DNA from 3 places in the Microbacterium sp. NPDC064584 genome. Region 1 is predicted to be linked to each of the others. Evidence: predicted binding sites of a transcription regulator. Region 1 holds the regulator's gene; each other region holds the start of a gene.
The links. Region 1 encodes HrcA, which represses chaperone genes, less so after heat shock. Its sites were predicted from a motif close to TTNGCACTCGNNNNNNNCGAGTGCNAA; they were not measured.
Positions count from the first base shown of each region.

Region 2: a site for HrcA is predicted at 3,804-3,830, ahead of groES (co-chaperone GroES). Genes of this name have one in related genera too.
Region 3: a site for HrcA is predicted at 5,325-5,351, ahead of AB0P18_RS13405 (Hsp20/alpha crystallin family protein). Genes of this name have one in related genera too.

Region 1 covers NZ_JBFBMZ010000003.1:240,982-248,494, reverse strand. Annotated here, with positions in the region: gene holA (DNA polymerase III subunit delta) at 1-91, shown strand, start outside; gene rpsT (30S ribosomal protein S20) at 178-438, opposite strand; gene AB0P18_RS07325 (alpha/beta hydrolase) at 552-1,295, opposite strand; gene lepA (translation elongation factor 4) at 1,331-3,181, shown strand; gene AB0P18_RS07315 (DUF1990 family protein) at 3,201-3,851, shown strand; gene hemW (radical SAM family heme chaperone HemW) at 3,851-5,062, shown strand; gene hrcA (heat-inducible transcriptional repressor HrcA) at 5,176-6,213, shown strand; gene dnaJ (molecular chaperone DnaJ) at 6,267-7,382, shown strand; gene AB0P18_RS07295 (16S rRNA (uracil(1498)-N(3))-methyltransferase) at 7,386-7,513, shown strand, end outside.
Region 2 covers NZ_JBFBMZ010000006.1:14,891-22,403, reverse strand. Annotated here, with positions in the region: gene AB0P18_RS10020 (heavy metal translocating P-type ATPase) at 1-1,940, shown strand, start outside; gene AB0P18_RS10015 (metal-sensitive transcriptional regulator) at 1,937-2,239, shown strand; gene rarD (EamA family transporter RarD) at 2,249-3,220, opposite strand; gene groES (co-chaperone GroES) at 3,426-3,722, opposite strand; gene AB0P18_RS10000 (Hsp70 family protein) at 4,081-6,060, shown strand; gene AB0P18_RS09995 (helix-turn-helix transcriptional regulator) at 6,081-7,513, shown strand, end outside.
Region 3 covers NZ_JBFBMZ010000009.1:126,794-134,306, forward strand. Annotated here, with positions in the region: gene AB0P18_RS13385 (alpha-L-arabinofuranosidase C-terminal domain-containing protein) at 1-1,167, shown strand, start outside; gene AB0P18_RS13390 (beta-galactosidase) at 1,160-2,926, shown strand; gene AB0P18_RS13395 (alpha-amylase family protein) at 2,931-4,826, opposite strand; gene AB0P18_RS13400 (methylmalonyl-CoA epimerase) at 4,909-5,274, shown strand; gene AB0P18_RS13405 (Hsp20/alpha crystallin family protein) at 5,432-5,887, shown strand; partial or broken gene AB0P18_RS13410 (CsbD family protein) at 5,963-6,127, opposite strand; gene AB0P18_RS13415 (L-serine ammonia-lyase, iron-sulfur-dependent, subunit alpha) at 6,304-7,513, shown strand, end outside.

The DNA of each region.
Region 1 (7,513 bases):
CGATGTCAAGGGCGGTTCACGGGACAGCGTCTTCGCGATCGAGCGTCTCATCACGATCATCGCGACCCGGGCGCCGTTCGGCAGCGCCTGACCCACGCTCGGCCGAGCCCGACAGACGACGAAGGCCCGTCCCCGGGGGGACGGGCCTTCGTGTGATGACCGGTGTCGGTCGGGCGCTCAGAGCGCCGCGACCTGCTTGGCGATCGCCGACTTGCGGTTCGCGGCCTGGTTGGCGTGGATGACGCCCTTGCTCGCGGCCTTGTCCAGCTTCTTCGTCGCGCGGACGAGTGCCTTCTCAGCGGCGGCCTTGTCGCCGGCAGCGACGGCCTCGCGAGTGCGACGCACCTCCGTGCGCAGCTCGCTCTTCACGGCCTTGTTGCGCTCGTGCGCCTTCTCGTTGGTCTTGTTGCGCTTGATCTGCGACTTGATGTTTGCCACGTTTGTCGTCGGTCTTTCGTTTCGAAGGATTCGGTGAGTGCCGGCCGACAGAAGAGGGCTGTCGTTCGGCGGTCGTGAGGGTCGCCCCACACGCAAGCCAATCACCGAGTCTATCAGGTCGGGGAAGCCACCTCTGACTCGCGCCGCTCGAGCGTCCGGACGGCGAGGTTCAACACGGCGGTGAAGACCTCCGGCCGCATCACGGTGACGTGATGGGTCGTGCGCGGGACGACCACGAGTTCGGCGTGCGGCGCCAGCCGCAGGAAGAGTCGTTCGTGCACCCGCAGCTGATCGTACTGGCCGTTCACGAACCACAGCGGGACGCGGATGCGCTGCACAGCAGCCAGGAGGTCCAGTGCCGAGAGACTGCTCAGGGCGACATCCTGCGTGTCCAGCGCGTAGCCTCCAGCGCCGAAATCGTCGCGCGTGTGCGCGGGAAGGATGCGGTCGAGCATGCGGTTCGTGAGCCACATCCCGCGATCGGGCAGCGCGTCGAATCCGCGCGCCAGCGCGCGGTAGGCGCTCAGCGCGACCCCGCGCGGCAGCGACGTGCACGATGCGGCGACGAACCCCGCGACCGGCGGCGGCTCCTCGGCCCCGACGTACTCGGTGCACAGCAGCCCGCCCATCGAGTGCCCGACCAGGAGGACGGGGCCGCGGGAGGCGGCATCCCGCACCGCGTCGTCGATCGTCGCGAACGCCCCGGCGAGGGTGAACCGCTCGGCCATGCGCGCTCCGTGGCCCGGCAGATCGACAGCGACGGCGCAGACCCCGCGTTCCTGCAGAGAGACGACCTGGGAACGCCACATGGTGGCGGACGTGCGGATTCCGTGCACGAGCACGACCTGCACAGCCATCGGTCCAGGATACGGGCCGGTAGAATCGACCGGATATGTCACCGCGCGCCCTGAAGCCCCTCCAGCCGTCGGCGACCCCGCCCGAGCTGATCCGCAACTTCTGCATCATCGCCCACATCGACCACGGCAAGTCCACGCTCGCCGATCGGATGCTGCAGATCACCGGCGTGGTCGCCGATCGCGACATGCGCGCGCAGTACCTCGACCGGATGGACATCGAGCGCGAGCGCGGCATCACGATCAAGAGCCAGGCGGTGCGCATGCCGTGGCAGCTCGACGGTGAGACGTACGCGCTCAACATGATCGACACCCCGGGTCACGTCGACTTCACGTACGAGGTGAGCCGCTCGCTCGCGGCGTGCGAGGGGGCGATCCTGCTCGTGGACGCCGCGCAGGGCATCGAGGCTCAGACGCTCGCGAACCTCTACCTGGCGCTCGAGAACGATCTGCACATCATCCCGGTGCTCAACAAGATCGATCTCCCGGCCGCCGATCCGGAGAAGTACGCGGCCGAACTCGCGGGCCTGATCGGAGGCGATCCCGAGGACGTCCTTCGCGTCAGCGGCAAGACGGGCATGGGCGTCGAGAGCCTGCTCGACCTCATCGTCGGGCAGATCCCCGCGCCGAAGGGTGACGCGGACGCCCCGGCGCGGGCCATGATCTTCGACTCCGTGTACGACTCCTACCGCGGCGTCGTCACGTACGTCCGGATGGTCGACGGCAAGCTCGAGCCGCGTGAGCGGATTCAGATGATGTCGACCCGCGCGACGCACGAGCTCCTCGAGATCGGGGTGTCCAGCCCCGAGCCGGTCCCGACGAAGGGGCTCGGCGTGGGCGAGGTGGGGTACCTGATCACCGGTGTGAAGGACGTCCGCCAGTCCAAGGTCGGCGACACGATCACGAACCAGCGCAAGCCCGCGACGACAGCGCTCGCCGGGTACACCGACCCGAAGCCGATGGTCTTCTCGGGGATCTACCCCATCGACGGCTCCGACTACGCCCTCCTGCGAGAGGCGCTGGACAAGCTCAAGCTGTCCGACGCGTCCCTCCAGTACGAACCCGAGACCTCCGTCGCGCTCGGCTTCGGCTTCCGCTGCGGATTCCTGGGTCTGCTGCACCTCGAGATCATCACCGAGCGTCTCGCGCGCGAGTTCGACCTCGACCTCATCACGACGGCTCCTTCTGTGACGTACGAAGTGCACACCGACACGGGCGAGACCGTGGTGGTCACGAACCCGAGCGAGTACCCCGACGGGCGCGTCGCCGAGGTGTACGAGCCGGTCGTGAAGGTCGGCATCCTGCTGCCGAAGGACTATGTCGGCACCGTCATGGAGCTCTGCCAGGCCCGCCGCGGGTCGCTCCTCGGAATGGACTACCTCAGCGAGGATCGCGTCGAGCTCCGCTACAACATGCCGCTCGGCGAGATCGTGTTCGACTTCTTCGACCAGCTCAAGTCCAAGACACAGGGCTACGCGAGCCTGGACTACGAACCCGCGGGGTCTCAGACAGCCGACCTGGTCAAGGTCGACATCCTCCTGCAAGGGGAGAAGGTCGACGCGTTCAGCTCGATCGTGCACCGGGACAAGGCGTACGCGTACGGCACGCTCATGACCGAGCGGCTGCGCAAGCTCATTCCGCGGCAGCAGTTCGAGGTGCCGATCCAGGCGGCGATCGGCGCGCGCATCATCGCACGCGAAAACATCAGGGCTATCCGCAAGGATGTCCTGGCGAAGTGCTACGGCGGAGACATCACGCGCAAGCGCAAGCTCCTGGAGAAGCAGAAGGAGGGCAAGAAGCGCATGAAGATGGTCGGTCGCGTGGAAGTCCCCCAGGAGGCGTTCATCGCCGCGCTGTCCGGGGATGTCGAAGGCAAGGACAAGAAGTAGGCGGATAAGGCAGGTGAGCATGCGACGCGGGACTTTCAAGGACGAGACGGTGGACTACGCCGCCGTCGGGGCGACCCAGGCACCCGATCTCATGCAGTACCCGCCCGAGCGGAGCATCCCGGCGCAGGAGTCGTGGCGCATCGGCAGCGGGCAGGCGCGGTTCCAGACCGCCGGCGACGCACTGCTGTCGTGGACCGCGCAACGCGGCGCCGGACTCACGCTGACGGATGTGCGCCCCGCGGCGGGACCGATGTACTCCGGCGTCAGCTTCGACGCCGAGGGCACGCCCGTCACCCCGAGCCGCCTCGAGGCGGATCAGCGGTTCGACAGCGACGGCACGCCGTACGTCGGACCGGGGACGACCGTCCGGCTCGAGGGACGCGTGCGGGGTCAGCGGGCCGACGGCGAGCTGCGGGTGATCTTCGCGGTCGAGGAGCCCCGGCGCATCGGATTCGCGCTCGGAACCGTCGGCGGCTCGGTGGTCAGCGGTGAAGAGTCGTTCATGATCGAGTGGTACGACAACGACGAGGTCTGGTTCACGGTGCGCGCCTTCGATGCACCCGCCGCGCTTCTCTACCGCTTCCTGCCGGCCCTCACCCGCCGCCGGCGTCGCGAGCTCTTCACGCGGTACCTGCGCGCGATCTCTCCGCTGTACACGACTCCCGCCTGATGGGCGCGTCGCTGCCCATCGGCGAGCCCGCGCCGCGCGACGGTGCCCTGCCGGTGACGGTGGATCCGGCGACGGCGTTCGGCGTGTACCTCCACGTTCCGTTCTGTCGCGTGCGGTGCGGATACTGCGACTTCAACACGTACACGTCCTCCGAACTGCGGGGTGCGCGGCAGGACGAGTACGCCGACACCCTGCTGCACGAGGTGCGGCTGGCCGCGACGGTGCTCGAGGACGCGGGAGCGGTCCGGCCGGCGGAGACGGTGTTCTTCGGCGGCGGCACACCGACGCTGCTTCCGTCGGGCGACCTGGCGCGCATGCTGGACGGGGTCCGCGATGCCTTCGGCATCGCTCCGGGAGCCGAGATCACGGTCGAGGCCAACCCCGACACGGTGACGGATGCCGTCGCCCACGAGCTCGCTCGGGCCGGCGTGACCCGACTGTCGATCGGCATGCAGTCCGCCGTCGCGCATGTCCTCGCAGTCCTGGATCGCACGCATCGGCCCGAGAACGTCGCAACCGCGGTGCGCGCGGCGCGCGCGGCCGGCCTCCAGGTCAGCCTGGACCTGATCTACGGGGCGCCGGGGGAGTCGCTGGACGACTGGCGCTCGTCGCTCGAGGCGGCGATCGCGCTCCGACCCGACCACATCTCCGCCTACGCCCTCATCGTGGAGGACGGGACGAAGCTCGCACGCCAGATCGCGCGCGGCGAGGTGGCCTCGCCCGACGACGACCTCGAAGCGGACATGTACGAGCTCGCCGATCGTCTGCTCGAAGAAGCCGGCTACTCCTGGTACGAAGTGTCGAACTGGGCGCGGGCGCGCGAGTATCGCTCGCGCCACAATCTCGCATATTGGCGGGGGAGCGACTGGTGGGGTTTCGGCCCCGGCGCACACAGCCACATCGGGGGTGTCCGCTTCTGGAACGTGAAGCACCCCGCGGCATACGCGCAGCGCCTGGCGATGGGCGAATCGCCTGCGGCCGGCCGGGAGCGGCCCGACGCCGCCGCGCGTACGCTCGAGCGCACGCTGCTCCAGACGCGCATCCGCGAGGGGATGCCGGTGGCCGAACTGATCGGCGAGGGTCGGCACGCGGTCGCGGGACTCATCGCCGACGGCCTGATCGACGGAGCCGCAGCCGTGCGCGGCCACGTCGTCCTGACGGTGCGCGGGAGACTCCTCGCGGACGCCGTCGTGCGCGCGCTCACCGACTGAGCGCGATCCGTATCCGGGCGGATCCGCTAGAATTGGCACTCAGAACGGGCGAGTGCCAACAGCGCGGACGGGCGATCACATCCGTTCCGCCGAACAGCGGGTGAGGAGGCGAGATGGTCACCGATCGGGGACTGCAGGTGCTGCGGGCGATCGTGCAGGACTTCGTCGACACCCGCGAGCCCGTGGGCAGCAAGGCGATCGTCGAGCGGCACGCCTTCGGCGTCTCGGCCGCCACGATCCGCAACGACATGGCGCTCCTCGAGGACGAAGAGCTCATCGCCGCCCCGCACACGTCCTCGGGCCGGGTGCCGACGGACAAGGGCTACCGGGTCTTCGTCGACCACCTCTCCGAGCTTCGGCCCCTGTCTCCCGCACAGCGCACGGCGATCACGACCTTCCTCGAGGGACCCGGCGATCTGGACGACGTGCTCGCGCGCACCGTGCGGGCCCTCACCCAGCTCACGGGCCAGGTCGCGATCGTCCAGTATCCGTCGTTCGCGCGCGCGAACGTGTCGCACGTCGAACTCGTCCAGCTCGGCGGTGGGCGGATGCTGGTGATCCTCGTCACCGATACTGGTCGGGTCTCGCAGCGTCTCGCGATCGTCCGCGACGAGTTCGCCGAAGAGGATCTCGCGCGCATCCGCGCTGACGTGGCGGGAGTGCTCGTGGGCCGGCTCGTCCGTGAGGGCGCGCAGAGCGTCGATGAACGCCTCGCCGCCGTCGATCCCGTGCCGACGCCGACCAGCGCAGCGACGACCGCGATCCTGCGGGTCGTCGCGGAGGAGCTCGAAGAGTTCCGGCACGACCGTCTCGTCATGGCGGGAGCAGCCAACCTCGCGCGCAGCGAGGCGGACTTCCGCGGCAGCATCTACCCGCTCCTGGAAGCGATCGAGGAGCAGGTGACGCTCGTGAAGCTCATGAGCGAGATGGTCGCCGACGAGCAGGGACTCGCCGCGAGCATCGGCCGCGAGAACGAGCCGTTCGGCCTCGGCGAGGCCTCCGTGCTCGCCAGCGAATACGACACGACGGGCGTCCGCGCCCGAGTGGGGGTCCTCGGCCCCACGCGGATGGACTACCCGACCAATCTCGCGGCGGTCCGTGCCGTCGCACGCTACCTCACCCGGATGCTCGACGAGGACGAGAACCGCTGAAGCGGCATCCGTGAACGAACGATCCCGCGCGGTGCGCGGGCGGGAAGGCGACAGTGGCTGACCACTACGAGGTCCTGGGTGTCTCGCGCGACGCGACACCGGACGAGATCAAGAAGGCGTACCGACGCCTCGCGAGAGAGCTCCACCCTGATGTGAACCCCGGCGCGGATGCGTCCGAGCGCTTCAAGCTCGTCACGCACGCGTACGACGTGCTCAGCGACGCCGACCAGCGCGCCCGCTACGACATGGGCGGCAGCGACTCGCCGTTCGGCGGCGGCCAGGCCGGGTTCGGCGGGTTCGGTGACATCTTCGAGACGTTCTTCGGCTCGGGCGGCGGACAGCGTGCCGGGCGTCCGCGCTCCCGGCGCGAGCGCGGACAGGACGCGCTCGTCCGCGTCACCCTCGACCTGAAGGACGTCGTCTTCGGCGTTCACCGCGACCTCGAGGTCGACACGGCCGTGCTGTGCGACACCTGTCAGGGCTCGTGCTGCCAACCCGGCACCGCTCCGGTCGCGTGCGACATCTGTCACGGCTCGGGCCACGTGCAGCGCACGGTCCGGAGCCTCCTCGGCAACGTCGTCACGAACCAGCCGTGCAACGTCTGCCAGGGCTACGGCACCACGATCCCGTATCCGTGCGCGACGTGTCAGGGACAGGGCCGCGTGCGTGCCCGCCGCACCGTGTCGATCGACATCCCCGCCGGCGTCGAGACGGGGCTGCGGCTGCAGCTGCCCGGCTCGGGCGAAGTCGGCCCCGCCGGGGGCCCGAACGGCGACCTCTACCTCGAGGTCACCGTCACCCCGCACGACGAGTTCAGCCGCGACGGCGACGACCTGCTCGCGACGCTGGAAGTGTCGATGCCCGACGCGATCCTCGGGGCCACCACGACGATCGAGTCGCTCGACGGCCCGGTCGACCTCGAACTGCGCCCGGGCGTCCAGGGTGGGGACGTGCTCACGATCAAGGGCCGGGGGATCACGCCGCTGCGCGGGAGCCAGCGCGGCGATCTGCGCGTCGGCGTGCACGTGGTCACCCCGACGCGGCTCGACGCCAAGGAGCGCGCGCTGATCGAGGAGTTCGCCAAGCGCACGAAGTCGCCGGCACCGCGCCTGGCGGAGTTCCACCAGGGACTGTTCGCGAAGCTGCGCGACCGCTTCCGCAACGGCTGATCCGTGGCGCTGCACTTCCTCCTCGACGCGGGAGCGGATGCCGCCGTCGGCGACACCGTCGCCCTGACCGGCCCCGAGGCCCATCACGCGGCTGCCGTCCGCCGCGTCCGGATCGGCGAGGAGGTCACGCT
Region 2 (7,513 bases), on a different contig from region 1:
TGCCGGTGATCGCGATGGCGATGATCCCCGCGCTGCAGTTCGACTACTGGCAGTGGGTCTCGCTCGCCCTGGCCACCCCGGTCGTGCTGTGGGCGGGCTGGCCGTTCCACCGCGCCGCGTGGATCAACCTCCGCCACGGCGCCGCGACGATGGACACCCTCATCTCGATCGGCACATCGGCGGCGTTCGCATGGTCGCTGTACGCGCTCTTCTTCGGCACCGCCGGGATGCCGGGCATGACGCACGCGTTCGAATGGACGATCCGCCCGTCGGACGGCGCCGGGAACATCTACCTCGAGGTGGCCGCGGGCGTGACGATGTTCGTCCTCGCCGGCCGGTACTTCGAGGTGCGCTCCAAGCGGCGAGCGGGGGCGGCCCTGCGGGCGCTGCTCGAGCTCGGCGCGAAGGACGTCGAGGTCATCCGCGACGGCGTGTCCGGGCGCATCCCGATCGCCTCGCTCCGGGTCGGCGACGAGTTCGTCGTGCGCCCGGGTGAGAAGATCGCGACCGACGGCGTCATCGTCTCGGGCACCTCGGCGGTGGACGCCTCCATGGTGACCGGCGAATCGCTGCCGGTCGAGGTCGGCGAGGGCGACGCGGTCGTCGGCGCCACCGTGAACGCCGGCGGACGACTGCTCGTGCGTGCGACGCGCGTCGGCGCCGATACGCAGCTCGCGCAGATGGCCCGGCTCGTGCAGCAGGCGCAGTCCGGCAAGGCCGACGTCCAGCGGCTCGCCGACCGGATCTCCGGGGTCTTCGTGCCGATCGTCCTCGTGATCGCGCTCGGCACCCTCGTGACGTGGCTGCTGATCGGTGCTCCGGCCGCCGCGGCCTTCACCGCCGCGGTCGCGGTCCTCATCATCGCGTGCCCGTGCGCGCTGGGCCTCGCGACCCCCACCGCACTGCTGGTCGGCACCGGCCGCGGAGCGCAGCTCGGCATCCTGATCAAGGGTCCCGAAGTGCTCGAGTCCTCGCGCACGGTCGACACGATCGTGCTCGACAAGACCGGCACCGTGACGACAGGGCGCATGTCGCTCATCGACGCGGTCACGGATGCCGACACCCCGCGCGCCGAACTGCTGAGGCTGGCCGGCGCCGTGGAGGCGGCATCCGAGCACCCCATCGCCCAGGCGATCGCCCGCGCGGCCCGCGCGGAACTCGGCGACCTGCCGGCTGTGGAGTCCTTCGCCGCCACGACCGGCGTCGGCGTCTCGGGTGTCGCGGCGGGTCACGCGGTGATCGTCGGCCGCGAGCAGCTGCTCGCGGACTGGGCGATCCACCTCTCCCCCGCACTCCTGGCGGCCAAGGAGTCCGCCGAGGCCGAAGGCTCCTCCGCGGTGCTGGTGGCGTGGGACGGTCGGGCCCGCGGCGTGCTCGTGGTCGCCGACCGGGTCGCGCCCTCCAGCGCGGAGGCGGTCGCGCAGCTGCGCGCACTGGGACTCGATCCCGTGCTGCTCACCGGCGACAACGCGACGGTCGCGCGACGCGTGGGCGACGAGGTCGGCATCGAGCGGGTGATCGCCGGCGTGCTCCCGCAGCAGAAGGTCGCCGTCGTCAAGGAACTGCAGGCCGAGGGACGCGTCGTCGCGATGGTCGGAGACGGCGTGAACGACGCCGCCGCCCTTGCGCAGGCCGACCTCGGTCTCGCGATGGGCACGGGGACGGATGCCGCGATCGAAGCCGCGGACATCACCCTGGTGCGTGGCGATCTGCGCAGCGCCGCCGACGCGGTGCGCCTGTCCCGCCGGACGTTCCGGACGATCCGCACGAATCTGTTCTGGGCTTTCGCCTACAACGTCGCGGCGATCCCGCTCGCGGCGCTCGGGCTGCTGAACCCGATGATCGCCGGGGCTGCGATGGCGGCATCCAGTGTCTTCGTCGTCGGCAACAGCCTGCGCCTGCGCCGTTTCCGCCCCCTTCCCGTCGAGGAGCTCGCATGACCGACACATCCGCGCACGCGCACCACGGCTACATCACCGACAAGGAGAAGTACCTCAACCGCATGCGGCGGATCGAGGGTCAGGCGCGCGGCATCCACAAGATGGTCGAGGACGAGAAGTACTGCATCGACATCCTCACGCAGATCAGCGCGCTGACGAGCGCTCTGGAGGCGGTAGCGGTGGGCCTGCTGGACGACCACCTGCGGCACTGCGTCGTCGATGCGGCGCGCCTGGGCGGTGCGGAGGCCGACGCCAAGATCACCGAGGCGACCGCGGCGATCGCGAGGCTCGTGCGCTGAGGCGGCCGCTCAGGTGAGCTCGCCGACGTCCGAGACGCCGCGCGGGCGGCGCGCGAACAGCACCGAGTCCACCGACAGCACGATCAGGGCGAGCCACACGAGGGCGAAGCCGATCCAGCGCTCGAGGGGCATGGGTTCGCCCAGCAGCCATGCGCCGATGATGAACTGCAGGATCGGCGCGATGAACTGCAGCAGTCCGACCACGGTCAGCGGGATGCGACGCGCGCCGGCGGCGAACAGCAGCAGGGGCACCGCCGTGATGACGCCGGCGAGGCTCAGGAGCAGCGCGTGCCACGGCCCCGCCGCACCCATCGTGAGTCCGGAGGTCGATCCGACCACGATGAGGATCACGGTCGCGACCGGGACGAGCCACGCTGATTCGAGCGTGAGCCCGCTGACGGCATCCACCGAGGGGCCCAGTCGCTTCTTCACGAGCCCGTAGATGCCGAACGTGAACGCGAGGGTCAGGGCGATCCACGGGAAGTCGCCGTAGCCGACGACGATGACCGCCACGGCGGCGACGGCGATGCCGACCGCGATCCACTGCACGACGCGCAGCCGCTCGCGCAGCACCACGACCCCCAGCACCACCGTGACGATCGGGTTCATGAAGTAGCCCAGACTCGCTTCGATCACGTGCCCGCTGAGGGTGGCGAGGATGTACACCTGCCAGTTGACGTAGATCAGCGCCCCGGCAACCCCTGTCCACAGCAGCAGCCGCGGCCGGCGGACGACGGCGAGCAGTCTCCCCCATCCGCGGAGCACGGTCAGCAGGAACGCGCAGAAGATCAGCGACAGCAGGATGCGCCACGCGACCAGTTCGAACGGGCCGGTGGGTGCGAGCAGGAGGAAGTACAGCGGCAGGAAGCCCCAGAGCAGGTACGCCGTGAACGCGTACAGACCGCCCAGCGCCCGCTCTCTCGGCGTGTCGATCTGCGATCCGGATGCCGCGCGGGCGGTCTCAGGATCGGGTCGGCTCACTCACCCAGCGTAGGCGCGGATCCGTCAGCGCCGGTGCGCGTTCACAACTCCCGCTTTCCTTGTTCACGCAGCGGCCGAATCCGCGCGAATGCGCGGCCCGCGCGCTGCGGGGCCGCGGCGAATGCGGGAGTTATGAACAGCGGCCGCCCCGCAACGAGGAAAGGCCCGGGTGCCGAAGCACCCGGGCCTTCCGGAACGGCCGGTCTCAGCGGACCACGACCGCCAGGACGTCACGCGCCGACAGGACGAGGAACTCGTCCGCGCCGAACTTCACCTCGGTGCCGCCGTACTTGCTGTACAGCACGCGGTCGCCGACGGCGACATCGAGCGGGACACGGTTGCCGTTGTCGTCGATGCGGCCGGGGCCCACCGCCACGACCTCGCCCTCCTGGGGCTTCTCCTTGGCGGTGTCGGGGATGACCAGACCACTCGCGGTGGTCTGCTCGGCCTCGACCTGCTTGATGACGATGCGGTCCTCGAGCGGCTTGATGGAAACCGACACGGTCTACCTCTGCTTTCCTTGAAACTTCAAGACTGATTAGCAAACTCCACCTGAGAGTGCTAACGCCAGTCTAGGCAAGCGCTGGCACTCATGCAACGTGAGTGCCAGCCTGTGACGCAATCCGAATCACGCGCCGCACCGAAGACCTTTCGACGGGCGGGGACGTGCCTCGAGGAGCATTTCCCGAACCCGATGTATCAGGGCGGGTACGGCGTGCTCTGATCACATGAGAACTGCGGATCGTAACGTCTCGTCATTTCCGGGACAAGCGTCGGCACACCCCTCGCGGACAGCCCTATGCGGTGGTAGACATGCATGGGGGAAGCAGTACGCCAGGTTCTTGGGGGAACTGGACAACATGACACAGTCGTCTTATTTTCTTGCGATCGATGTGGGGACAAGTCGCGTAGCCGCGGCGACCGCGCGCGTCGCAGCCGACGGCAGCATCGTCGCGGCGCCGTTCACGCTGGGTCGCCGCAGCGACAGCGCGGCCACCGTCGTCTTCGTCGGCGACGACGGCGAGCTGTCCTTCGGTGATGCCGCCGAGCGCCGGGGCGTGACGCAGCCCGAGAGGCTGATCCGCGAGTTCAAGCGCAGCGTCGGCGACGACGTGCCGATCACAGTCGGGGACCGCGCCCTGCGGGCCGAGTACCTGTATGCGCAGACTGCGGCCGATATCGTCCGCCAGGTCACGGAGCGCGAAGGAGCGGATCCCGAGGGCGTCGCGCTGACGCACCCGACCGAGTGGGGCGCGCACCGCCTCGAACTGATCCGGTCCGCCCTCGCAGCGGTGGGGGTCACCTCGGTCGAGCTGATCTCTGAGCCCGAGGCGGCCGCGCGGCACTACGAGGCGGCACGCCCTCTCGAGATGGGCCAGACGCTCGCGGTCTACGACCTCGGCGGCGGGACCTTCGACACGGTCCTGCTCCGCAAGGAGATCGACGGCACGTTCGACATCGTCGGTGAGCCGACAGGGATCGAAGACCTCGGTGGAGCGGACTTCGACGACGCCGTCCTGCGACACGTCATCTCGGCATCCGGAATCGATGTCGCATCCCTCGCGATGGACGAGCCCGACACGCGACTGGCCCTTTCACAGCTGCGCCGTGAGTGCGTGGACGCGAAGGAGGCGCTCTCCTTCGATTCGGATGCGTCGATCCCCGTCCTCGTTCCGCCGCAGCGCACGAGCGTGCGTCTGACCCGCTCCGAGTTCGAGGCCATGATCCTGCCGTCCGTCGACCGGACGATCGACGCCGTGGACGACGCGCTCGAGTCCGCGGGCCTCGAGCCCGAGCAGCTGGACTCGATCCTCCTGATCGGCGGGTCGTCCCGGATCCCCCAGGTCGCGCAGCGGCTGTCCGAGCGGTTCGATCGGCCCATCGCGGTGGATGCCGACCCCAAGGCCGCGATCGCCCTCGGCGCCGCGCGCACGGCGCTCGTCCGCGCCGAGGACCGCCGTCTCGCAACGCCCGGGGCTCTCGCCCTCGTCGCCGACGAGCCGTCCGACGCGCTGGCCCTTCTGCCCGACGCACCCACCGGGGAAGCCGTGGCGCTCGACCCGCCGTTCCCCGTGTCCGCCGAGTCCTCCTCGTTCGCGCGCAAGTCCTCGCCGATCCTGCTGGCCGGCGCCGCCGTCACGATCGCCGCGGCCATCGTGTTCGCGAGCACATTGTCTGCCGGGTCGCGCTCCCCTGAGCTCACGGGTTATGACACCGGTACGCCGAGCCCGACGCCGACGTCGTCTTCGGCGCCCGTGACGGATCCCGTCGCAGCTCCGCCGCTGGAAACCGTCGCCGAGACGCAACCCGTCGCCGATCAGGGAGGCAGCCGCGGCGGCGGAAGCGGCCCGTCGAATCCGCGCCGGCAGGCCACGCAGCGCGCCGTGCAGCAGAGCGAGAAGCAGATCGCGGCCGCCTCGCCGACGGCCAAGCCGACGACGCCGGCCTCACAGGCTCAGACCGGCGGCGGATCGGGCAGCGGGTCGGGCACACCGACGGGCACCACCCCCAACGGCAACACGACACCCAGCCCGAGTCCGACGGGTGGGAGCTCGGACCCCACCACTGCCAACCCCGACCCGACCACGGACCCGACCACTCCTCCGGCAGACCCGACCGCCGATCCGACCACTCCCCCGGCAGACCCGACGGATCCGCCCGCCGATCCAACCGATCCGCCCGCCGATCCGACGGACCCGCCGGCGGATCCGACGACGCCGCCCGCGGACCCGACGACACCGCCCGCCGACCCGACGACACCGCCCGCCGAACCCGACCCCACGACTCCACCCGCTGACCCCGCTCCGGATCCGTCTCCCTCGCCCACCGACCCGGTCTGACCCGCGGAAGCTCTATCGAGATGGCTACACCGAATTCCACCGTCATGCCCGAGCGCCAGGCTGCCCACCTGTGGGAGCGGCAGGCCCGCCCCGCGATCGAGTCGATCGTCGAGCCGGGCCGGCCCGTGCGCGGAGTGATCTCCGGCACCGCCGGCGCGGGAAAGACCGCCGTGCTCGCCGAGATCGAGCGATTGCTGATCGAGCAGAATCGCCCGCACCGCTTCCTCGACGAAGCTGCGGACGTTCACGCGATTCCCGCGGATGCCGTCCTTCTGGTCGACGATCTCCACCGGGTGTCGCCGGCGCAGCTGCCGGCGCTCCTGGATCGCGCGGAGGACCTGGCCGCGTCGCTGGTCGTCGCTTCCCGCCCGTCGGCGCAGCGCGCCGAACTAGGCCGCGTCCGGCACGCGCTCGAGCGCAGCCGTCCGGCGATCGTGCTGGGCACCGTCTCTCGTTCGGACGTGCTGACCTTCCTCGAGGACTCCGACCGCCGCGCCGAGATCGCGTGCGTGGACGCGATCCTCGAGTGCACGGGCGGGGTGTCCTGGCTCGTCGCCGAGGCCCTCGCGCTCCACGATCCGCGCGACTGCGCAGCGGATCGTCAGCACCGCGCCGTCCGGCGCGCGGTCGAGGAGCGCGTCGCCCACCGACTGGAGACGATCGACCCCGCGCTTCGGGACGAGGTCGTGGCGCGCTGCCTCAGCTCCTCGCCCCACGGCGACGGCTCACCGCATCAGGAGGATCTCGTCGCCGAGGGATACGCCGAAGGGCTGCTGCTGCGCAACGGCCGTCCTGCTCCCGTCGTCCGCTCGGCCGTGCGCTCCGCGATGCCCACCACGCGCATGGGGGGCATCGCGGCCTCGGCGGTGCAGACGCTCGCGCTCTCGGCGGCCGGAAGCGAGGACGCGTTCGCGGACTGGGTCAGCGGAGAGGCGGACGCCGCCTTCGGCCGCAATCTGGTCGAACAAGCGGACCGGCTCCTCGAACGGGAGCCCGCGCGGGCGCTGGAGCTCTACGCCGCTGCGCTGGAGTGCGGCATCGGCGAAGTCGAACTCACCGGACGCCGGGCACAGGCCGCGTGGGCCACCGGCGACCTCGAGGCGGCGAGCAGCATGCTCGACGACGTGTCGCTGCTGGACGGCGTGCGCGACGGCGACCGCGTCGCCGACACCTCGGCCGCCATCTGGGCGTCCCGCGGAATGCTGCGCATGAGCGACGCGGTCTACCGCTCACTCCCGCCGGTCGGGGCCGAGTCGTGCGCACGCGCCACGATCGCCGCGGTGGGTGTCGGGGATGCCGCTTCCCTAGGCGCTCCGGAGGCCGGTCACGGCCTGCCCTCCACCCTCGGTGTCGCGATGGAGCTCCTCGACCGCGGGTTGCGCGAATCCCTGCGCCCGGACGGTGCGGAAGCCGCAGTGGCCGACCTGGTGCGCGCGTCCGAGATGTACACGGC
Region 3 (7,513 bases), on a different contig from region 1:
GGCGTGCAGGATGCCGCCGACGTCCTCGAATACGCCAACCACCCCGGCGGCACCGCGCTGTCGGAGCGGCGCCGAGCCCACGGCGCCGACGAGCCGTTCGGCATCCGTCTGTGGTGCCTCGGCAACGAGATGGACGGTCCGTGGCAGATCGGCCACAAGACCGCGGACGAGTACGGGCGCCTCGCCGCTGAGACCGCGCGACTCATGACCTTCATCGACCCGACGATCGAGCTGGTCGCAGCCGGCAGCTCCAACGCGGAGATGCCCACGTTCGGCGAGTGGGAGCGCACGGTGCTGCGCCACACCGCCGGCCTCGTGCACCACATCTCGCTGCACGCCTATTACGAGGAGCACGACGGCGATGCCGAGAGCTTCCTCGCGTCCGGCAGTGCACTCGATCGCTACATCGACACGGTCGCGACGATCATCGACGAAGCGGGCGCCGGGCCGCACAGTGCGCACCCGGTCGGCATCAGCGTCGACGAGTGGAACGTCTGGTACCAGAGCCGCTGGAATGACGTGGACAAGGACGCCGTGCTGACCGGCGGCTGGCCGGAGCACGCCCGGCTCATCGAGGACACCTACTCGGTGACGGATGCCGTCGTGGTCGGTTCGCTGCTGAACTCGCTCCTGCGCCACAGCGACCGGGTGAGCATGGCCAACCTCGCGCAGCTCGTGAACGTCATCGCGCCGATCCGCTGCGAGCCGGACGGGGCCGCCTGGCGGCAGAGCACCTTCTTCCCCTTCCAGCGCGCCGCAGCTCTCGCCGCGGGACGCGTCGTCGCGTGCGCCGTGGACGCCCCCGACGTCGTGACGTCGCGGTACGGCTCCACGCTGTCGGTGGATGCCGCCGCCACGGTGACCGACGACGGCCGCATCCGCGTCTTCATCACGAACCGCTCGACCTCGGACGCCGCCGACCTCGAGCTCCGCGTCGCCGGGGGAGCGGCATCCGTCGCCCTCACGCGCGCCGAGACCCTTTCGATTCCGGACGGTGGCGACCGCTTGACCGTGAACACCGCACAAGCCGCCCCGATCGGCATGGTGCCGTTGCCGGGCGGGGTCGTGCATCACGGCGGCGACGCGGTGACCCTGACCGTGAATCTGCCGGCCCTGTCGTGGTCGGTCATCGAGCTCTCCCCGGTCGAGGAGGCCGCACATGTCTGACTTCCGCATCGGGTCCGAGCATTTCGAGCTCGACGGCGCACCGTTCCAGATCCTCTCCGGGGCGCTGCACTATTTCCGCGTCCACCCCGACCAGTGGCGGGATCGGATCCGCAAAGCCCGTCAGATGGGCCTGAACACGATCGAGACCTACATCGCGTGGAACGCGCACGCTCCGAGCGAAGACGTCTTCGACCTGAGCGGTGGCCTCGACCTCGGGCGCTTCCTCGACGACGTGGCCGCCGAGGGGATGCACGCGATCGTGCGCCCGGGTCCGTACATCTGCGCGGAGTGGACGAACGGCGGCCTCCCCGGATGGCTCTTCACCTCGGGCACCGTCGGCGTGCGTCGGGACGAGCCGCAGTACCTCGCGGCGATCGAGCGCTACATGCGCCAGCTCGCGCCGGTGCTCGAGCCCCGCCAGATCGACCGCGGTGGCCCGATCATCCTCGTCCAGATCGAGAACGAGTACGGGGCGTACGGCTCCGATCCCGTGTACCTCGAGAAGCTCGTCGCGATCAATCGCGCGATCGGACTCACCGTGCCCTTCACGACGGTCGACCAGCCGCACCCGGACATGCTCGAGAACGGCAGCATCCCGGGACTGCACAAGACGGCGTCGTTCGGCTCACGCTCGACGGAGCGTCTCGCGACCCTCCGCGCGCATCAGCCCACCGGTCCGCTCATGTGCTCGGAGTTCTGGGACGGCTGGTTCGACCACTGGGGCGCGCACCACCACACCACGACCGTCGAGCAGTCCACGCGCGACCTCGAAGACCTGCTCGCGGCCGGCGCGTCCGTCAATCTCTACATGTTCCACGGCGGCACGAACTTCGGCTTCACGAACGGCGCGAACGACAAGGGTGTCTACCAGCCGCTCATCACGAGCTACGACTACGACGCTCCGCTCGACGAGGCGGGCGACCCGACCGCGAAGTACTGGGCGTTCCGTGACGTGCTGAAGCGGTACACGACGGTGACGGATGCCGGCATCCCGGCGCCGGCTGCGGAAGCGCCCACGCCTGTCGGCGCGTTCGACCGCGTCGCCGCTCTCGCGGACATCCTCGACGTGCTCGGATCCTGGCAGGCTCATCGGACCCCGCCGACGATGGACCACCTCGGGATCTTCGAGGGCTTCGTGCTGTACCGCGCCGAGATCGAGGTCTCTGGGCCCGCGGTGCTCGAGATCGGCGAGGTCAGGGACCGCGTCCTGGTGAGCCTGAACGGCGCGCCCGTCGGAGTCCTCGCCCGGGATCACCACGACCGCCGGCTGGCTCTCCCCGCCGACGCGCGGGGGACGCTGGACCTGCTCGTCGAGGACCAGGGGCGCGTGAACTACGGCGAGCGCATCGGCGAGCACAAGGGGCTCATCGGGACCGTCCGGGTGCAGGGCGAGCCGGTGCTCGGGTGGCAGGTGCTGCCGTTGCACCTCGGCGACGTCGCACCGATCCAGCGCGCCCTGGCCGGATCGGCCGCCGTCGCGCCGGATGCCCTGAGCGGTCCCGTCTTCGCGCGGGCGTCCTTCACGCTCGACGAGGCCGCCGATCTGTTCCTCGACACCCGGGAGTGGGGCAAGGGGGCGGCGTGGATCAACGGGCACCCGCTCGGCCGGTACTGGTCCCGCGGTCCGCAGCACACGCTCTACGTGCCCGCGCCCATCCTGCGCGCCGGAGACAACGAACTCGTCGTGTTCGAGCTGCACGCCGCGGCGGCCGAAGTGCGGTTCGCCCCGAGACCGGATCTCGGGCACACCGACTTCTGAGTCGTCAGAGCGATCGGACGCGCAGCCACGCGTAGCCGTGCGGCTGGAGGGCGAGGCCGTGCGTCAGGTCGACCTCGTCTCCCGTGACGACATCGATCGCGTCGGCGAGGAAACCGCTCAGGGTGCGCGGATCGATGAGCGCCAGGTCGTCCCCGACGTTCGCGAGCACGAGGATCAGCGCATCGCGGCCGGGCCGCTGGAATCCGAGCACGGCCGGGTGCTTCGCATCGAAGCCGATGAGCTCGCCGCCGGCGAATTCGGGCGTGCCCTGCCGCGCGCGGATCAGGTCGGTCAGACCCCGGAACACGCGGCCCGCGTCGGTGGCGGCATCCGACCGCTCCGCATAGCGCTGCTGCGGGCGCTTCGGCCGGTGCACCCACCGGCTGTCGCCCGCCGTCGCCTCGTCGTCGACGTAGGAGTAGTCGTTGAGCTGCGCGACCTCGTCGCCGAGGTAGAGCAGCGGAACCCCGCCGGTGGACAGTGCGATCGCGTGCGCGAGGACCACGCGGTCCACACCTCCGGCATCCCGCGCCTCGATCCCCGCGAGCGAGGCCGTCGTCCCCGTGATGCGGGCGTCTCCGGTCTTGGGGTTCTCCTGGAAGGGCACGCCGCGGGCGAAGCTGCCGGGAAAGCGCCCCACGTAGAAGTCGTTGAGGAACCGGCGATGCGAGAACCCGTCGATGCCGAACTCGGCGGCATCCTCGTCAGCGAACGTCCAGCCGATGTCGTCGTGGCTGCGCACGTAGTTGACCCACGCGGTGCCGGCGGGCAGAGCGTGGCGACGCTCGAGCGCCTGCTGCAGCAGGCGCGGGTCGCGGGTCGCGAGCGCCTCCCACGTGAGCGCCATCTGCAGCGGGTTGTACGACAGCTGGCACTCCTGGAGCGACACGTACTCGACGACCTCGTCGGGGTGCACGATCGCCTCGGACTTGAACAGCAGGCTCGGCGCGGCCATCCGCAGCACCGCGTTGAAGGCCCGCAGCAGCAGGTGCGCCTCGGGCAGTGATTCGCACGCCGTGCCGAGCTGCTTCCAGATGAAGGCCACGGCGTCCATCCGGAGGATCTCCACGCCCTGGTTCGCGAGGAACAGCATCTCCCCGGCCATCGCGCGGAAGACCGCGGGGTTGGCGTAGTTGAGGTCCCACTGGAAGTGGTAGAACGTCGCCCAGATCCATCGCCCGTCGGGTAGCTGCACGAAGCTGCCCGGATGATCGTCCGGGAAGATCTCCCGCACCGTCTTCTCGTACTCGTCCGGCATCGTGCGGTCGGGGAAGATCAGGTAGAAGTCCTCGTAGCCGGGTTCTCCCGCGACGGCCTTCTTCGCCCACTCGTGCTCGTTGCTCGTGTGGTTGAAGATGAAGTCGACCACGAGCGAGATGCCGGCCAGGCGCAGGTCCGCCGCGAGCGAGGCCAGGTCGTCCATCGAGCCGAGCGCGGGGTTCACGTGCCGATAGCTGGAGACCGCATAGCCGCCGTCGGAGTTGCCCTCGGGACTCTCGAAGAGCGGCATGAGGTGCAGGTAGGTCAGACCGAGCTCCTGGAAGTACGGGATCTGCTCGCGCACCCCCTGCAGATCGCCGGCGTAGCGATCGACGTAGCAGACGCCGCCGAGCATCTGGTTCGACAGGTACCACTCCGGATTCTGCTCGCGCAGGTCGTCACGCGCCTTGAGCTCGAGCGGGCGGGCGTTCCACGAGGCGGCCGCCTCGGCGACGACCGCCGCGAGCTGCTCCAGTCCGTCCTCGCGGGTGCCGTAGAGCTGGACGAACAGCGGATGCAGCGTCGGGAAGTGCTCGGCGAAGCGACGCGCGAACGCGGCATCGGGTTCTCCGGCGGCTCCCGCGGCCAGGCGGCGGACTTCGTCGATGTCGCTCGTCCACTCGGCGGTGAGTCTCGGCATGGGGCTCCCTTTTCGCGACGCTGTTGCCTGCACTCACTTTAGGGCTGACAGACTGTCGATGACGGATGCCGAGGGGGCGCTCATGCGGTTGGTTCAGGTGGCGCAGCGCGTGGAGGATCTCGACCGCGCAGCGGACTTCTACACGGTGCTGCTGGAGACTGCTCCCACCGCGCGGTTCGATGACGCCGGACTGGTCTTCTTCGATCTCGACGGGGTGCGGCTCCTGCTCGATCGCAATGCGCCGGCCGGTCTGCTGTACCTGCAGGTCGACAACGTGCACGAGTCCCTCGAGCGTCTCGAGGGACTGGCCGAGGTGATCTCACGCCCGCACGTGATCTTCACTCACGACAGCGATCTGCTCGGCCCCGTCGGGCATGAGGAGTGGCAGGCGTTCGTCCGAGACTCCGAGGGCAACGCCGTCGGCCTGGTCGCGTTCCAGCGCGGCTGAGCCGCCGTTCGCCGCCCTGTCGTCCGGCCCTCTTCGCCGTGAGCGAACGGCTGGCACTCTCCTGCCTCGAGTGCTAATCTCAGCGTAGTTGAGTCATACCGACTCAACTCTCAGAACCCTCCGGAGCAGCATCCGGACGACGACAAAGGAGTGAATCATGGCCACCTACGACCCGTTCCGTGAACTGGACCGCTTCGCGTCGACGCTGTTCGACCCGCGCCGCGGTCCGCGACGGATGCCGATGGACCTGTACCGGGACGGCGACCACTACGTCCTGACCGCCGATCTTCCGGGCATCGATCCGGGCTCGGTCGACATCGACGTGGACGGCCAGCTGCTCACGATCCGTGCCGAGCGCACCCTGACCGCGGGCGACGGCGTGAAGTGGATCACCCGCGAGCGCGAGGCCGCGAGCTTCCTGCGGCAGCTGAACCTCGGCCAGGGCATCGACACCGAGCGCATCTCCGCGACGTACAGCAACGGCGTGCTGAGCGTGACGATTCCGGTGAGCGAGAAGGCGAAGCCGCGCAAGATCGAGGTGTCCACGGATGCCGAATCCCCGGTGATCCGCGCCCACGAGAGCGCCGACGCGCCTCAGCCGGTCGAGCAGTAAGCCCGGACCGCATGACGATGCCCCCGGACCTCGCGGTCCGGGGGCATCGTCGTCCACGGCTGACTTGTCGCCGTTGAACGCGTCCTTCACGTTCTCGCCCGCCTGCTTGACGCCTGCCTTGGCCTGCTCGGCCTTGCCCTCCGCGACGAGCTTGTCGTTGTCGGTCGCCTTGCCGATGGCCTCCTTGGCCTTGCCGGTCAGCTCTTCGGCCTTGTTCTTGATGTCGTCTCCGATGCCCATGGCATCTCCTTCGTTGTGGTGATGAGGGCCCGACCGACCCCGCGCGATTCCGCCCGTGACGTGGCGGGCCGCGTCGCCGACCGGTTGCTCGAGAGCACCCGGAAGATGACACCGTCATCCGCATCCAGGTCGCGCGCATCCAGTAGTCGACGAGCCGGCGGCGTAGCCTGGAGCGTGTGAGCGCATACGTCTCGGCGTTCGAGCTGTTCTCCATCGGAGTAGGACCCTCGAGCTCCCACACGGTCGGCCCCATGCGGGCGGCCCACGATTTCGCGACCCGTCTGCGCGAGGCGCGACTGCTCGATCGCGTCACACGGGTGACCTGCACCCTGTACGGGTCGCTCGGCGCGACCGGCATCGGACACGGCACCCCCGACGCGGTCGTCGCAGGCCTGCGCGGGCTCTCGCCCGAGACCGTCGAGCCCGCAGAGGTCCGCGCGGCGTGGACCGACTGGACGGCGGGCGAATCGCTCCTGTTGGCCGGCACGCACGCGGTGCCGTTCGAGAAGGCCGACATCACGTTCGCGCCGCGCACCCGCCTGCCCGGGCATCCCAACGCGATGACGCTCGAGGCCTGGGGGGCGGATGCCGCACCCCTGGCGGCGGACACCTACTACTCCGTCGGGGGCGGGTTCATCCGGCGCGAGGGCGAGCCGCCGCGCGTCGCCGCACACGCGTATCCGCTCGCGTTCGACAGTGCGGAAGCGCTCATCGCGCTGTGCGACGAGCGCGGCATCACGATCGCCGAAGCCGCACGCATGAACGAGGAGGCGCTGCGGTCGGACGAGGAGATCGCCGAGGGGCTGGACCGCATCTGGGACACCATGGCCGCGTGCGTGGAGGCGGGCCTGCACTCGGACGGCGTGCTTCCCGGGATGCTGCGCGTCAAACGCCGCGCGGGCGCGATCCGTGCGCAGCTCGAGGACGCGGAGGCCGGCGGCCACCGCGAGCTCCCGGGCGAGTGGCTGGGCGCGTTCGCGCTCGCCGTGAACGAGGAGAACGCCGCCGGCGGACGGGTCGTCACCGCTCCCACGAACGGAGCGGCCGGCATCCTCCCCGCCGTCGCGATGTACTGGTGGCGTTTCCTCGCCGACTCCGGGCTGGGTGTCGGCAACGCGGTGACGCCGCACGGCGAGCTCGTCGGAAGCGCCCTGCTCGGCTTCGCCGCCCGACAGCAGCTCGGGCCGGTGGTTCCCGACGTCGTGGACGAAGAGCTCGTCGCCGAGGCGAACCGCCGGCGCGGCATCCGTCGGTTCCTCCTCACGGCGACCGCGCTGGGGTCGCTGTTCAAGGCGAACGCGTCGATCTCGGGCGCCGAGGGCGGGTGTCAGGCCGAGGTCGGGTCGGCGTGCGCGATGGCGGCGGGCGGGCTCACCGCGGTGATGG